Linked DNA regions of Psychroserpens ponticola. The protein of the gene in region 1 interacts with the protein of each later gene in a pairwise test. Links are inferred from orthologs where the notes say so. Each region holds a gene or a part of one and is shown in the gene's direction. Other genes may lie near its edges.

The links.
Region 2: the proteins of gyrA (region 1) and gyrB interact in binary tests that used the Escherichia coli proteins (3 or more experiments, as listed by UniProt). The link is inferred for Psychroserpens ponticola from one-to-one orthologs.

The regions. Positions count from the first base shown.
Region 1 is NZ_CP116221.1:2,185,353-2,194,264, reverse strand. What follows is about bases 3,578-6,674. They hold gyrA (DNA gyrase subunit A), read left to right. Parts: upstream 3,578-3,899; coding sequence 3,900-6,449; downstream 6,450-6,674. Other genes in these bases: MUN68_RS09890 (tetratricopeptide repeat protein), read left to right, coding at 6,477-6,674; MUN68_RS09900 (ATP-dependent Clp protease ATP-binding subunit), read right to left, coding at 3,578-3,642. Also shown: MUN68_RS09910 (T9SS type A sorting domain-containing protein), read left to right, coding at 1-321; MUN68_RS09905 (hypothetical protein), read right to left, coding at 642-1,010; more of MUN68_RS09900, read right to left, coding at 1,093-3,577; more of MUN68_RS09890, read left to right, coding at 6,675-7,742; MUN68_RS09885 (C40 family peptidase), read right to left, coding at 7,794-8,543; MUN68_RS09880 (acetyl-CoA C-acyltransferase), read right to left, coding at 8,553-8,912. UniProt on the Escherichia coli protein: A type II topoisomerase that negatively supercoils closed circular double-stranded (ds) DNA in an ATP-dependent manner to maintain chromosomes in an underwound state.
Region 2 is NZ_CP116221.1:624,034-632,848, forward strand. What follows is about bases 5,215-8,214. They hold gyrB (DNA topoisomerase (ATP-hydrolyzing) subunit B), read left to right. Parts: upstream 5,215-5,739; coding sequence 5,740-7,689; downstream 7,690-8,214. Other genes in these bases: asnB (asparagine synthase B), read left to right, coding at 5,215-5,442; MUN68_RS02745 (DUF6588 family protein), read left to right, coding at 7,862-8,214. Also shown: MUN68_RS02715 (helicase HerA-like domain-containing protein), read right to left, coding at 1-793; MUN68_RS02720 (7-carboxy-7-deazaguanine synthase QueE), read left to right, coding at 994-1,626; MUN68_RS02725 (DUF2911 domain-containing protein), read right to left, coding at 1,672-2,223; MUN68_RS02730 (YCF48-related protein), read right to left, coding at 2,325-3,599; more of asnB, read left to right, coding at 3,781-5,214; more of MUN68_RS02745, read left to right, coding at 8,215-8,815. UniProt on the Escherichia coli protein: DNA gyrase negatively supercoils closed circular double-stranded DNA in an ATP-dependent manner to maintain chromosomes in an underwound state.

The DNA.
Region 1 (8,912 bases):
GTAGGTTCTAATAGCGATGTTAGACCACTATCATTAACTGGTTCAAAAGAAGAATCTAAAATTGATTTCAAAGCGTTCCCAGTACCATTTGATAATGAGGTAACACTTACATATGAGTTTGATTACAGAACAGACGTAACTATTGAGTTCTTTGATACTAAAGGTTTATTAGTATTAACTGAAACAAACACTAGATATGTTGCAGGTTCCACAGGTAGAACTAAATTAGATCTATCAAGAACTTCTAATCAAGTCTTCTATGTGAAGTTAACGACAAATCAAGGTTCAGTTACTAAGAAGTTAGTATCTTCAGGGAAATAGTAAATTAGATTTAAATAATTAGGGAATTCCCTAAGGGTATATATAAAAGGCAGCTAGAAATAGCTGCCTTTTTGTATGCATTATTTTGAGATTTGAAATATGTGTTTTGTCACATCGACAGAACGAAGCATGAGAAACGAGATATCTTGTTGAATTAAAATATTGATATCATTAAATGGTAAGATTGTTATGAGCCTAAAATAAATAAAAATGACTTTTATTTTAAAAGGTTTCAATTACAATTAATTTGACAGATGGTTGATTTAAAGTGTAATTTATAGTTGTTAAAAATAAAGAAAGATGCTTTTATAGGAATACCATTAAATAGAAAGGACTGTATTAGCCCAAATAGTAGCTTCTTCAATAGTATCAAGAATTTCAAAAGGTTTATTTAAAAAGAGCTTTTCAATTTCAGCATTGCGTTTAGCTTTATAATCTGCGGAAACTACACAAAATCCTGCTAGATTTTTAATTTTAGAAGTTTCTTTATAAATGGCAGGATCTACTGAATAAGAATGTAAGCGATGAGTGATATAAACAAAAGGTTTATTTTTATAATAGGTATCAGCAACATTTAATAATACATCGTTGTGCGTAGTTGTAACAGTAATGCCTTCATTTATAACTACTATCATATAGTAATCGTAAATATGCATGGTACAAAAATCATATTTTAATACATCAGTCACATCTAAAATTAGTAATTACTACGATGGAAAGCAAAAAAAACGTCTTGAAATTTCAAGACGTTTTTAATTTGATATATCAATATTATGATTCAGCTTGCTTTTTAGGCTTCTCTATTTTTATAGTTAATTCATCAGATTTTGTATCTAAATCCATAATAATAGTATCACCTTCTTGCAATTGTGAATTAATAATTTCTTCTGCCAATGCATCTTCAATATACTTCTGTATAGCTCGTTTTAAAGGTCTTGCTCCATATTGCTTATCAAACCCTTTTTCAGCTATGTAATCTTTAGCCTTAGTACTTAATTTAAGTTTATAGCCTAAATCTTTTATGCGTTTAATTAAGAATGCTAATTCGATATCAATAATTTTATTGATATCATCTTTTTCAAGTGCATTGAATACCATTACATCATCTATTCTGTTAAGAAATTCAGGAGCAAAAGCTTTTTTTAGTGCATTTTCAATAATGCTTCTAGAGTTGTCACTTGCCTGAGCGGCTTTAGCTGAAGTACCAAAACCAACACCTTGACCAAAATCTTTCAATTTTCTGGCACCTATATTAGAGGTCATGATAATAATCGTGTTTCTGAAATCGATTTTACGACCTAAACTATCTGTCAAGAAACCATCATCAAGAACTTGAAGCATCATATTAAAAACGTCTGGATGTGCTTTTTCAATTTCATCTAATAAAATAACAGCATAGGGTTTACGTCTAACTTTTTCAGTAAGTTGTCCACCTTCTTCATAACCAACATATCCTGGAGGTGCTCCAACAAGTCTAGAAATAGCGAATTTCTCCATATATTCACTCATATCTATTCTTATTAAGGCATCTTCACTATCAAATAATTCACGAGCTAATACTTTAGCTAACTGCGTTTTACCAACACCTGTTTGTCCTAAAAATATAAATGAACCAATTGGCTTATTAGGATCTTTAAGTCCAGCACGATTACGCTGAATAGCTTTAACAACCTTAGCAACAGCTTCGTCTTGACCAATTACCTTTCCTTTTATTAATTCAGGTAATTGAGCGAGTTTATTACTTTCAGTTTGAGCAATTCTATTTACAGGGATTCCAGTCATCATAGAAACAACATCGGCAACATTATCTTCTGACACTACTTCTCTATGTTGTTTGGTTTCTTCTTCCCATTTTTCTTGTGCTAATGCTAATTCCTTTTCTAAGCGTTTTTCATCATCTCTTAGTTTAGCAGCTTCTTCATACTTTTGCTTTTTAACAACCGTGTTTTTAGTTTCTTTTACTTCTTCAAGTTTCTTTTCAAGCTCTAATATTTGCTTAGGAACATCAATATTTGTGATGTGGACTCTAGATCCAGCTTCGTCTAAGGCATCAATAGCTTTGTCTGGTAAAAACCGTTCAGTCATATATCTATTGGTCAATTTCACACAAGCTTCAATAGCTTCGTCTGTATAATCAACATTGTGATGTTCTTCGTATTTTCCTTTAATATTATTAAGGATTTCAATGGTTTCTTCAACAGTTGTAGGTTCAACAATTACTTTCTGAAAACGACGTTCTAATGCACCATCTTTTTCAATATATTGTCTGTATTCATCTAATGTTGTTGCTCCAATACATTGTATTTCTCCACGAGCTAATGCAGGCTTGAACATATTAGAAGCATCCAAACTACCAGTTGCTCCACCTGCACCAACAATAGTATGTATTTCGTCAATGAACAAAATGATATCATCATTCTTTTCAAGTTCATTCATCACAGCTTTCATGCGTTCTTCAAACTGTCCTCTATATTTTGTTCCTGCAACTAAGCTAGCTAAATCTAATGTAACCACACGTTTATTAAAAAGAATACGTGATACTTTACGCTTTACAATTCTTAAAGCAAGACCTTCAGCAATGGCAGATTTACCAACACCAGGTTCACCAATAAGTAAGGGATTGTTTTTTTTGCGTCTACTTAATATTTGTGACACACGTTGTATTTCTTTTTCTCGACCTACAACGGGATCTAATTTGCCTTCTTCAGCCATTACAGTCAAATCTCTACCAAAGTTATCTAAAACAGGTGTTTTAGATTTTTTGGTTGATTTTGACCCTGTTTGACCAAAAGGATTTTGTTTAGCATCATCATCTTCTATTGGCTCATCATCAGAAAAAGATTCTGCTTTTGGCTCATCTATAAAATCATCATCGTTTGTAATCATAAATTTGAATTGTTCTTTAACATTATCGTAATCTACTTTCAGCTTATTTAAAAGCTTAGTTGTTGGATCGTTTTCATTTCTTAGAATGCACAATAATAAATGTGCTGTATTAATAGACGTGCTTTGGAAGAGTTTAGCTTCTAAAAATGTCGTTTTTAAAGCACGCTCTGCTTGTCGAGTCAAATGAAGGTTTTTCTTTTCATTTGATGTTATTGTAATATTAGGATTAGCAGGACTAAGAATTTCTACTTTCCGTCTTAAGTGATTCAAATCAATATCTAAAGCACTTAAAATATCTATTGCCTTTCCGCTTCCATCACGAAGCAAGCCCAACATTAAATGTTCGGTGCCTATAAAATCGTGGCCTAAACGTAAAGCTTCTTCTTTGCTAAACGCTATAACATCTTTAACTCTTGGGGAAAAATTATCATCCATATTAATCTCTTTCTGCATTAAAAATAGTAAAAACAAGTATAAAAAGGCAAAAACTATACCTTAAAATATTTGAATAGTCTAATAGACTAAAAAAACTTTACAAAATCAAAGTTTTTAACAAGTAACTTATTAAAAAAAAGCGTTAAAATTTGTTAATAAAAAATATTAAAAAAGGGATTTATAAGTTCTGTAAACACTATGAAATTGGTTATCTTAGCATGTTTTGAAAACCTACAAAAAATCTAATAATTTTATTTATGGCAGAAGGAGAAAAATTGATTCCTATTAACATAGAAGATGAAATGAAATCGGCTTACATTGATTATTCAATGTCAGTCATTGTGTCACGTGCATTACCAGATGTAAGAGACGGCTTAAAACCTGTTCACAGACGTGTATTATATGGTATGCATGAATTAGGAGTTCGATCTAATACAGCCCACAAGAAATCGGCTAGAATTGTTGGAGAAGTTCTTGGTAAGTACCATCCACATGGTGATACTTCAGTTTATGATGCAATGGTTCGTATGGCTCAAGAATGGAGCTTACGATATATGTTAGTCGATGGACAAGGAAACTTTGGCTCTATTGATGGAGATAGTCCTGCAGCAATGCGTTATACAGAAGCGCGTATGCGTAAGATATCTGAAGATATGCTTGCCGATATTGATAAGGAAACTGTTGATCATAAATTAAATTTTGATGACACTTTACAAGAGCCTACTGTATTGCCTACGCGTATTCCAGGTCTTTTAGTTAATGGTGCATCTGGTATTGCAGTTGGTATGGCTACCAATATGCCACCTCATAATTTGAGTGAAGTTGTTGATGGAACTGTAGCTTACATTGAAAATAATGACATTGAAATAGATGAACTTATTACGCATGTAAAAGCACCAGATTTTCCAACAGGTGGAACCATTTATGGATACGATGGTGTTCGTGAAGCTTTTAAGACAGGTCGTGGACGAATTGTCATGAGAGGAAAAGCTATTATTGAAGAAGTACAAGGAAGAGAAACTATTATCGTTACCGAAATACCATATCAGGTTAATAAAGCTGATATGATTAAGAAAACGGCTGACCTTATTAATGATAAAAAGATTGATGGTATTTCTTTAATTAGAGATGAATCTGATAGAAATGGTATGCGTATCGTTTATGTATTAAAACGTGATGCCATTCCTAACATTGTTTTAAACATGTTGTATAAGTATACAGCATTACAATCATCTTTTAGTGTTAATAATATTGCATTAGTTAAAGGACGTCCACAATTGTTGAATCTTAAAGACATGATTCATCACTTTGTGGAACACAGACATGAAGTGGTTGTAAGACGTACTAAATATGAGTTGCGAAAAGCAGAAGAACGTGCTCATATATTAGAAGGTTTAATTATCGCTTCAGATAATATCGACGAAGTTATTGCACTTATAAGAGCATCTTCAAATGCAGATGAAGCTAGAGAAAAGCTAATTGAACGTTTTAAACTTTCAGAAATTCAAGCGAAAGCCATTGTCGAAATGCGTTTGCGTCAATTAACTGGACTAGAACAAGACAAACTTCGTAACGAGTACGAAGAATTGATGAAAACCATTGAAGATTTGAAAGACATTCTTGACAAAAAAGAGCGTCGTATGGATATCATTAAAGACGAACTTTTACATGTTAAAGATAAATATGGTGATGAGCGTCGTTCATTAATCGAATATGCTGGAGGAGATTTAAGTATCGAAGATATGATTCCAGATGAACAAGTAGTGATTACTATTTCACATGCTGGTTATATAAAAAGAACATCACTTACAGAATATAAAACTCAAAATAGAGGAGGTGTTGGTCAAAAAGCATCGACGACTAGAAATGAAGATTTCTTAGAGCATTTATTTGTTGGAACTAACCACCAATATATGTTATTCTTTACTCAAAAAGGAAAATGTTTCTGGATGCGTGTTTATGAAATTCCTGAAGGAAGTAAAACATCTAAAGGAAGAGCAATTCAAAACCTTATAAATATTGAGCAAGATGATAAAGTAATGGCTTTCATTTGTACTCAAGATTTAAAAGACGAAGACTACATCAATAGTCATTATGTAATCATGGCGACTAAAAATGGTCAGGTAAAGAAAACATCTTTAGAGCAATACTCTCGTCCGAGAACCAATGGTATCAATGCCATTACCATTAAGGAAGATGACGAATTGTTAGAAGCAAAATTAACTACAGGAAATAGTCAAGTTATGCTGGCTCTTAAATCTGGTAAAGCCATCAGGTTTGAAGAAGCTAAAACGCGTCCAATGGGAAGAAATGCTTCAGGTGTTAGAGGAATTAGACTACAGCATGACAAAGATGAAGTTGTTGGAATGGTTACTGTTGAAAATCCACAAGAAGAATCTGTACTAGTTGTTTCTGAAAAAGGTTACGGAAAACGAACGTATATTGATGACCCAGAAGATGGAGAAGCAGTGTACAGAATTACAAACCGTGGAGGTAAAGGTGTTAAAACCATTTCAATCACTGAAAAAACAGGACATCTAGTTGCTATCAAAACGGTTACAGATGAAGATGATTTAATGATTATTAATAAGTCTGGTATTGCAATTAGAATGGCAGTAAATGATTTACGTGTTATGGGTCGTGCTACTCAAGGTGTTAAATTGATTAACCTTAAAGGAAGTGATTCTATCGCAGCTGTAGCCAAAGTCATGAAAGATGAAGATGAAGATGAATTAGATGTTGAAGACTCTGGCATTCAAGGTCTTAATGAAGATGGCACAACTCTTGATACCAACGAAGAAGAATAACAACAATAAAAACTAAACATAGTAATAATGAAAAAACAAATTATAATTGCTTTAGCACTATTAGTTAGTACCTTTTCTTTTTCTCAGAAAGACGAACTAAAAGCAGCTGAGAAAGCAATAAAAAGCAAAAATTTTGCTGATGCTAAAACGGCAATTCAATCAGCAGAATCACTTATAGATTCAGCAGATGATAAGATGAAAGCAAAGTTTTATTTCTTAAAAGGACAAGCGTTATATGCAAATGGTGCTGGATCTAATGACGATACAGATAAAGCTATTGCGAGTTTTAATAAGGTAAAAGATATTGAAGCTAAAGCTGGTAAAGGAAAGTATTCTTCTAACGTAGATGAATTAAAGCAACAAATGCTAGCTAATTTTTTAACTAAGGCAAATACAGCTTGGCAAGAGAAACGTTTTGTTGAGTCTTCAGATGGATTTAACAAAGCATATCGTATGTCTACTAAAGATACCTTATACCTTTATTATGCAGCATCTTCAGCAGTGAATGCACAAGATTATGATACTTCATTAAAATTATATGAAGAGTTAAGAGAGATGGGATATACTGGTATTGTTAAGGAGTACTCAGCTACGATTAAAAATACTGGTGAGTCTGAAAGTTTTGATAGTAAATCTTTAAGAGATTTTGCTTTAAAGGCTGGAACTCATATTGTTCCTAAAGAAACACTTACAGATTCAAAATTGCCTTTAATTAAAAAAATGCTTGCAGATATTTATATCTTCAAAGGAGAAGACGATAAAGCTATTGCAGCAATTAAAGAAGCTAGAGCTGAAAATCCAGATGATGCAACTCTTATTATTGCTGAAGCTAATATTGAATATAAACTTGGTAATAATGATAAATATAAAAGCTTAATGGAGGAAGCCATTTTGAAGGATCCTAACAATGCAACGCTTCGTTATAATGTTGGTGTGATGACCATGAAGGAAGGCGAATATGAGACTGCTAGAGCGGCATTCAGTAAAGCTTTAGAATTTGATCCAACAATGAAAGATGCTGCGTTGAATATTTCTACTACTTATATTGAAGAAGGAAATAAACTTTTAGAAGAAATGAATAGTCTTGGTACATCTAGTGCTGATTTTGAGAGATATGATGAGTTAAAAGCTCAAAAAGTTAATCTGTTTCAAGAAGGAGCAAACATATTGGTTGAATTTTTAGAGGCTAATCCAGAAGGAAGTAATGGTATTTTTCAACAACTGAATAATATCTATTTAGCTGTTGGAGAAGTTGAAAAGGCTAAAATGTATAAAGCCATGATTAAAGAATAATTTAATAGTCTAAGTTATATAAAAAAAGCCATTCAATTTGAATGGCTTTTTTTATATAATTTTTTTGATAACTCTAAGTTTATGAGTATGTATATTCTTGTCAATATTATAAATGCCAGAATGGTCTAAACGATCAATTCGTACTTTACCATGTGCATGGATGATATAATTATCTTCCATAATAATGCCAACATGTGTAATTAGCCCTTCATTATTGTCAAAAAAAGCCAGATCTCCAGGTTCGCTTTCTTCAATAAAACTTAATGCAAGGCCTTGAGTAGCTTGTTGTGAAGCATCACGAAGTAAATTGTATCCATTTAATTTATATACCATTTGAGTAAAACCTGAGCAATCAATTCCAAAAGGTGTTTTTCCTCCCCAAAGATATGGAGCATTTAAATACATAAATGCAGTTTTAATCAGGTTTTCTTTAGGGTGTTTTGTAGACGTTGTACGACCATCAAACGTATGCTTTAGAAGACTCAACCCATTTAAAGAAGCTCCAAGTGGTATTGTAGATAATTGTTGATTTTCATCTTCAATATATTCTACTAAATCATTTGAAAGCATGTGATTTTCAATCTTAATAGACTTGTATTCATCTTCTGTGATTTCTAAATACTGTTTGTTATCTATCCAACCTTCATATTTATCATATGCTAAACGAATTTTACTCCAAGATTTACGTTGTTCTAGCACCTTGAAAATTTCACCATAAAGTACTTGAGAGATCAACTCGCAAGCGTCACTAGGTTCAACTCTAAGTGGAACAATACTCAGATTACAAATTCCGTATTGCATTACGATAAATTAATTGCGTTCTAATACTACAGCAGAAGCACCACCACCACCATTACAAATAGCTGCGGCTCCAGTTTTAGCATTGTTTTGTTCTAATACGTTAAGCAATGTAATCAAAATTCTAACACCAGAACAACCTAATGGATGTCCTAACGAAACAGCGCCTCCATTTACATTTACATTACTATCAGTAAGTCCGAGTAGTTTCATATTGGCAAGACCTACAACAGAAAAAGCTTCATTGAATTCAAAATAATCTACATCATCTATTGAAATCCCAGCCTTATCTAATGCTTTAGGTAGCGCTTTAGCAGGTGCAGTCGTAAACCATTTCGGTTCTTGTGCAGCATCAGCATAACCTTTAATAGT
Region 2 (8,815 bases), 1.6 Mb from region 1 along the record:
TCAACATAAATGTAGAAAACAACTTTGGTCTGTCTTGTATATCGGTTAATCTAATAATATTAATATACCCTTTTCCTTCGTCATTAACACGTAATAAATCATCAACTTCAAAGGATGTTTCACCAAAGAATAAATTAGCACCTTGCTGTTCTAATTCAACAATTTTTCTCAAAATTGCTCCCGTTGAAGCTGTAGAAATTCTTCCATAAGCTTCCGTAAATTCAACCTTCCCTTCTTGAGTAGTATACTGTAATATCTTTTTGAAATCTTTGAGGTCTAAAAGAGGTAGTTTATTATCATCACAATATTTGAAAATCACAGCGACTACACCAGATTGAGCATCAGAAAGGTCTAAAATTCGAGATAACAAAACAGGACCAAATTCACTAACAGTTGCTCGTAAACGTACACCATCTTGTTCAGACAATGACATAACTTCAACTGGAAAAGCCTTTGCATCAAAAGGTAAACCTATTTTTTCGTGACGCTCATCAATTTTTGGATGTCCAGGACTTGGTTGTGCCAACCCACTTAAATCTCCTTTGATATCCATCAGCAATACAGGAACACCTTTTTCACTTAAATTTTCAGCTAAAACTTGTAAAGTTTTTGTTTTTCCTGTGCCAGTTGCACCTGCAATTAAGCCATGTCTATTCATGGTTTTTAAAGGCACATTGACAAATGCATTTGCTAGTGTTTCTCCATCTAACATTGCAGACCCTAAAGTGATATATTCACCTTTGTTCGTGTTTCCGTCTGTGATTTCTTTTAAAAAATCGTCCGCTCTACTCATGATTCAAAATTTGTATAAAAATAGTGTAATTTTAGTCAAGTTTAAAATGAACTAAAATGAAAAACATATCGCTGTATTTTACATCGAAAAGTTATTTTGTAATCCATAAAATAATGAAACAGAATTAGTGTTATATCTACAAAGTAAAACTTATGCCTAATTGCTTTTAACTTATAACTTTTGAAGTATCTTTGCATGCTATGACAAGAAGGGAACGACAAGAACAGATTGATAAAGGCTTATTATTGCCACTAATGGAAGAATTCTATACAATTCAAGGTGAGGGTTTTCATAAAGGAACAGCTGCTTATTTTGTGAGAATTGGTGGTTGTGATGTAGGTTGTCATTGGTGTGATGTTAAAGAAAGTTGGTTAGCTGAATTACATCCACCAACAGAAGCTGAAAAAATTGTAGAAAATGCTGTAAAATATAGTAATACTATTGTGGTTACAGGAGGAGAGCCTTTAATGTGGGACTTAAATCCGTTAACTTCACAATTAAAAGCGAAAGGAGTACAAACGCATATAGAAACGTCTGGTGCTTATAAATTATCTGGAACTTGGGATTGGATTTGTTTGTCTCCCAAAAAGATGAAATTGCCTACAAAAGAAGTTTGCGAAAAAGCACATGAACTCAAGTGTATTATCTATAATAAAGACGATTTTAGATTCGCTGAAGAACAAGCTGAAAAAGTTAATAAAGATTGTATTTTATATCTACAACCTGAATGGAGCAAGCGCGATAAAGTAGTGCCACAAATTGTTGATTATGTGATGAAAAACCCTAAATGGAAAGTCTCATTACAAACCCATAAATATTTGAATATACCATAAACAAAAAAAGCGCTGAACTACAGCGCTTTTTTTAAATCGTTAATTTTATTTTATTAGATTAAAAGGAAATGTAGCTCTCGAATTTCCCCAACCTAAATGCATGTTAATGGCACCTTTAGATTCTTCAAATACTATAGAGAACGCTTCTATAATCTCTTTTGATTCCGTTTTTTTGGTTGTAAATCGAGCAACATCATTATCTTGTTTATAAAAGTAACTTCCCCAAACATTTAAATCTTTACTAATAATTGCAGTCCATTCATTTCCGTTCGACTTTATGTAAAATGTATATGTTCCAGCTGTTACAACAGTATCTCCAAACATTAAATCTTTATATAAGGTTAATTCAGCAGCTTCATTTGCACCAACTCTCCAAATGTCATCTTTTTTTACTAATTTTTCTACTTCACGATCTTTAAGATTAGGTCTACTATATACTATTTTAATAACTTTTTCAGAGTCTTTATAATTTGTAGGAAACGATGCTGCATCCATTGGGCTTTTATCTAAATCTGGAAATTTTTGAGCATTAGCATTAAATGAGATTAACATTAAAAATGCCATGGTAATTGTTGAAATAAATGTTGATGTTTTCATAATTAGTTTTAAGTATTTATTGATATTTTTTAAAATTAGAACCTTTTGGTCTTAATATTATATTAAATGTCGGACTTTGATGTTAAAGTTTACAAGAAGCGTTATTTTTTTATGAACTTTAGATGAGATCGTCCTGAATTGTTATGGAAATCTATAAAATAAGCGCCAGAGGTTAAATTTGAAACATTAAAATTGTAGCCTTTGAGTATGGGTTGTAAAATAATATCACGTGATAATTGTTTGATGTATTTGCCGTTTATGTCATACAATTCTATTAAAATATTATCATCGCTTGGAAAATTGATTGTGAATTCTAAATTTGTTTCCACTGGGTTTGTTTGAATTTTTATGTCTAAATGTTGATTGTCAATCTGTCCTAAATCTTCAACACCTAAAGTGTCTTCAGTGAATTTGTAAACCGTTGTTCCAGACGCATAAGCTGTAGTAGAGTTGATGATAAAAATGCGATTTAAATTATTACCAATATTTAGGTCGTTCCATGTTACACCACCATCTAATGTTTCTTGAAAACCTGTGGTATGTCCACCCATCCACCCATGATTTTCAGTGATAAATCCAACAGCTTGAATTTCAGTTTCAACAGATTCGAAATCCAGCCAATTCACACCAGCATCAACAGATTTAATTAATTTTCCATTATTTGGGGCAACAGAAGAAATAGCGCCAAACATTATACTATTGTTGCCAACAAGAGTTTGTAATTTCCAAACATATTCGCCATTTACATTGGTATTGTAAATTTCTGTCCATGTCGATCCTCCATCAATAGTTTTTAAAATAATTCCACCATTAGAATCTCTGCCAGCTGCAAATCCTATGTTTTCATCTAAGAATAAAACTTCAACTAAGGCATTTGCATAACTAGACATGTCAATAAATGTCCAAGTGTCACCACTATCTACAGATTTTATGATGTGAGCAGGAGTAAAATAAGCGCCACATGCATAAATTGTTGAATTACCTACAGCATCTATTCCGCAAATTGCGTTAGGGTTTGGGCTGATGTTTGTGACTTCTGTCCAGTTTACGCCTCCATCAATGGTTTTAAAAAACGTACCATTTAAAGTGCCAATAAAGCCAATATCTTCATTTAAAAATTCAATATTTCTGAAATAATAATTTCCTGTAATATCATTTTCATTGAGTTGCTCAGTCCAATTTAAACCACCATCTGTAGTCTTGTAAACTCTTGCATAGTAGCCATTTGCTGCCCAACCTAAATTTTCGTTTAAAAAAAACACATCATCAAAACGTTGGCCATTTGGATTGGAGTAAATGTTTGGCGCTGGTTGCCAAATGGGTTGTGCGCCTATACTAATGCTAAATAATAGAATGAATAATTTTACTAGTTTCATATGTTTATTTCTACTTTCAAATCACAAAGTTAAGAATCTGTTTTTTGGTCTAAGAATTATTTTTTGTATTAAAATAGTGTTTTTAGTTTCAAATTGTAAGTAAAATTACACTTTATGTTTCAGTTTATGAAGTTATAATTCATATTTGTATCCTATTAATAAACAAAAATGAAATTTAGTTATGTGCGGAATTGTTTGTGCGTTTGATATAAAACAGAAATCAGAGGAATTAAGACCTCAATTGCTAGAAATGGCTAAACGAATACGTCATCGTGGACCAGATTGGAGTGGGATTTATAGCGATGACAAAGTTATAATGACTCATGAGCGATTGGCAATTGTAGATCCTGCTTCAGGAAAGCAGCCTTTATTGAGTAATGATAAGCAACTTGTTTTAGCTGCTAATGGTGAGATTTATAACCATCGCGAACTGAGAAAGCAATTTCCGTCGTATCAATTTCAAACTGAAAGCGATTGCGAAGTGATTTTAGCTTTATATAAAGAAAAAGGTGTCGATTTTGTAGATGAACTAAACGGTATTTTTGGATTTGCTATTTATGATGCTGAAAACGATGAATATTTCATTGCTCGTGATCATATGGGAATTATTCCATTATATATTGGTTGGGATCAAAATGGAACTTTTTATGTAGCTTCAGAATTAAAAGCTTTGGAAGGCGTTTGTACAAAGATTGAATTGTTTCCTCCAGGACATTATATGAGTAGTAAAGATGGAGAATTTGTACAATGGTATAATCGTGATTGGACAGATTATGATGCTGTTAAGGATAATGAAACAAGCATAACTGAAGTTAAAGAAGCGCTTGAAGCTGCAGTTCACAGGCAATTAATGAGTGACGTGCCTTATGGAGTTTTGTTGTCTGGTGGTTTAGATTCTTCAGTTGTATCTGCAATTGCAAAAAAATATTCACAAAAGCGTATTGAATCTGATGATGAAAAGGATGCCTGGTATCCACAATTGCATTCATTCGCTGTAGGTTTAGAAGGGTCTCCAGATTTGAAAGCAGCAAAAAAAGTTGCCGATCATATTGGTACTGTACATCACGAAATAAAATTTACAATTCAAGAAGGTTTAGATGCTATTAGAGATGTCATTTATAATATAGAAACTTATGATATAACGACAATACGTTCTTCAACACCTATGTATTTGATGGCAAGAGTGATAAAATCTATGGGTATTAAAATGGTATTGTCTGGAGAAGGTGCCGATGAAATCTTTGGCGGCTATTTGTATTTTCACAAAGCGCCTAATGCAAAAGAATTTCATGAAGAAACTGTCCGTAAACTAGATAAGTTACACATGTACGATTGTTTAAGAGCAAATAAAAGTTTGGCAGCATGGGGAATTGAAGGACGAGTACCATTTTTAGATAAAGAATTTATGGATGTAGCAATGCGTATTAATCCAAAAGATAAAATGATTAACGGAGAGCGTATGGAAAAATGGGTTGTTCGTAAAGCATTTGAAGATATGATTCCTGAAAGTGTAGCATGGAGACAAAAAGAACAATTTAGTGATGGTGTAGGTTATAGCTGGATTGATACCTTAAAAGAATTGGTTGAAACAGAAGTGACAGATGAGCAAATGGCAAGTGCCAAATTCCGTTACCCAATACAAACACCAATAAACAAAGAAGAATATTACTACCGAACAATTTTTGAAGATCACTTTCCTAGTGATACAGCAGCTTTGAGTGTGCCACAAGAACCAAGTGTAGCGTGTAGCACTAAAATAGCTCTAGAATGGGATGAAGCATTTAAAAACATGAATGACCCTTCAGGAAGAGCAATTGCAAATGTTCATGATGAAGCGTACTAAATTGATGTAAGTATTGCTTATAAATAATAAAAATTCAATCACAAAATCTCGCCTCTATGAGGTTTTGTGATTTTTGCACGTTTCCTAAGATGTTAAAAATCACAAAAATCAATTTTAAGCTGCTTTTTGTTCGATTTAAGAACGTTTTAAGTAATTAACAAATGTTGACAATTATTACTTTCAATTTATAAAATATTTAAAAAAAAGCACTCAATTTCTTATATTTGTTTGTATTCAAAAGGATGCTAAACGGCATCTTTTTTTATGCGACATATAAATCAAAATGAATTAAAATTTATGAGCGATCAGAAAGAAGAATTTAATAAGCATAACTATTCAGCAGATAGCATTCAGGCATTAGAAGGTATGGAGCATGTACGTATGCGTCCTTCCATGTATATTGGAGATGTTGGTACTCGTGGCTTGCACCATTTAGTATATGAAGTTGTAGATAACTCTATAGATGAAGCATTAGCTGGTCATTGTGATAATATTACAGTGATAATAAATGAAGATAATTCGATAACTACAGAAGATGATGGTCGTGGTATTCCTGTAGATCTTCACAAAAAAGAAGGTGTATCTGCGCTTGAAGTTGTAATGACTAAAATTGGAGCAGGTGGTAAGTTTGATAAAGACTCTTATAAAGTATCAGGTGGATTACACGGTGTTGGTGTAAGTTGCGTGAATGCATTATCAGAACATCTTAAAGCTACTGTTTTTAGAGAAGGTAAAGTTTACGAGCAAGAATATGAGCGTGGAAAAGCCATGTATCCTGTTAAGCAAGTAGGTGAAACGGATAAAAGAGGTACAACAGTTACTTTTAGACCAGATTCTACAATTTTCACGCAAACTTTGGAGTATAATTATGATACTTTAGCTAGTCGTTTACGTGAATTAGCATATTTAAATAAAGGAATTACGATTCATTTAATAGATAGAAGACACAAAAAAGAAGATGGTGAGTTTGAAGGTGAAACATTCCATTCTACTGAAGGTCTTAAAGAATTTATCCAATTTCTTGATGCAACTCGAGATCCTTTAATGAAAGATGTAATCGCTTTTGAAGGTGAAAAAAATGGAGTGCCTGTTGAAGTTGCTATGATTTATAATACATCTTATGCTGAAAACCTTCATTCTTATGTAAATAATATTAATACTCATGAAGGAGGTACGCACTTATCAGGATTTAGAAGAGGATTAACACATACTTTGAAAAAATATGCGGATAGTTCTGGGATGCTTGATAAACTGAAATTTGATATTGCTGGTGATGATTTCCGTGAAGGACTTACTGCAATTATTTCTGTAAAAGTTCAAGAGCCTCAATTTGAAGGTCAAACAAAAACAAAATTAGGTAACAGAGAAGTGTCTGCATCAGTAAGTCAAGCTGTATCTGAAATGTTAACTGATTATTTAGAAGAGAATCCAGACGATGCTAAAACCATTGTTCAAAAAGTAATACTTGCTGCTCAAGCACGTCATGCTGCTCAAAAAGCTCGTGACATGGTTCAGCGTAAAACCGTTATGAGTATTGGTGGCTTGCCAGGAAAATTAAGTGATTGCTCAGAGCAAGATCCTGAAAAATGTGAAATTTACCTTGTTGAGGGAGATTCGGCTGGTGGAACAGCAAAGATGGGGCGCGATAGAGCATTTCAAGCGATTTTACCATTAAGAGGAAAAATTCTTAATGTAGAGAAAGCAATGACTCATAAAGTTTTTGAAAACGAAGAAATCAAAAACATATTCACTGCTTTAGGTGTTACTATAGGTACTGAAGAGGATAGTAAAGCGCTTAACTTGTCAAAATTAAGATATCATAAAATTGTGATTATGTGTGATGCCGATATTGATGGAAGTCACATTGAAACTCTAATTTTAACCTTCTTTTTTAGATATATGAAAGAATTAATTGAAAATGGACATATTTATATCGCAACACCACCATTGTTTTTAGTTAAAAAAGGTGCAAAAAAAGAATATGCATGGAATGATGATGAGCGTTTGGCATTAATGGCGCAATATGGAGATGGCGCAAAAATTCAACGCTATAAAGGTCTTGGAGAGATGAATGCAGTTCAACTTTGGGATACCACAATGAATCCAGAGTTTAGAACATTACGTCAAATACAAATTGATAATGGAGTTGAGGCAGATCGTATTTTCTCAATGTTAATGGGTGACGAAGTGCCACCTCGTAGAGAATTTATTGAAAAGAATGCAGTTTATGCTAATATTGATGCTTAATTAGTAAAAGCACGACTTAGTTTAAATTCAAAAGAAAAAAGCAGCTATTTTTATAGCTGCTTTTTTCTTTTGAATATCTAACAGATATCGATAAAATGTAATTTTTAACGATTAAGTGCATGTATTTTGTTTTTTTTACTACATTTGCCTTAATGTTTAACCCTTGTCTATTATGAAAAACTTAATTATAGTATTGATATTATTTGTTTCAGTTCAACAGTCTAAATCTCAAGAATTAGAAACGATTATATTAGCTGCAGATGATGCCAGTTTATTGACTCAAAATTATTTAAATCCTGCCGTAAAAGGCTTGATGTACGATATGAATGGAGGTTGGTATACAACTGCTAAAACTCATAAAAAATTTGGTTTCGATATTACAATAAATGCTAATGCTTCTTTTGTGCCTAGTAAAGAACAAATGTTTGCTTTTGTGCCAAATGATTATACATTTTTGTCATTGCCTAATGGTGAAAGAGAATTAAATACGCTAATGAGCGACAATAATTCAGAAACAGTAGTTGATATCAAAATACCTTATGATAATGGAACCTACAAAGTCACTAGTTTTGACATGCCAGGAGGAATTGCTAATGATTTGCCTATTAATGCAGTTCCAACTCCTATGGTGCAATTAGGATTTGGGCTGCCTTATAAAACTGATATAAAATTAAGGCTTTTACCTAGTTTAAATTTTGATGAAAGTGTAAAAGCTAATCTTATAGGTATTGGTTTGCAACATGATTTGATGCAGTATTTTGGTCCATTAGAGAAATTGCCTTTAAATGTTTCGATTCTTGCAGCTTTTACTAATATGAAAGTTGTGTACGATATTGATGATGAAAATAATAATGATGAGGTCGCAGTTAAAAATGGAGAAACTGAATTTAAAATGAATACATGGACCTTACAGGCAATTGCTTCATTGGATTTTAAAATTATTACATTTTATGGAAGTGTAGGTTATAATAATGGAAAAACAACAGTGAAAATGAAAGGGAAATACATATTAACATATGACGTCGAAGATAGTAATGGAAATGTTATTGGCACTGTTGATGAATCTATAAAAGATCCGATAAATTTAGATTTTAAGGCCAATGGAATGAGAGCGACAATTGGAACT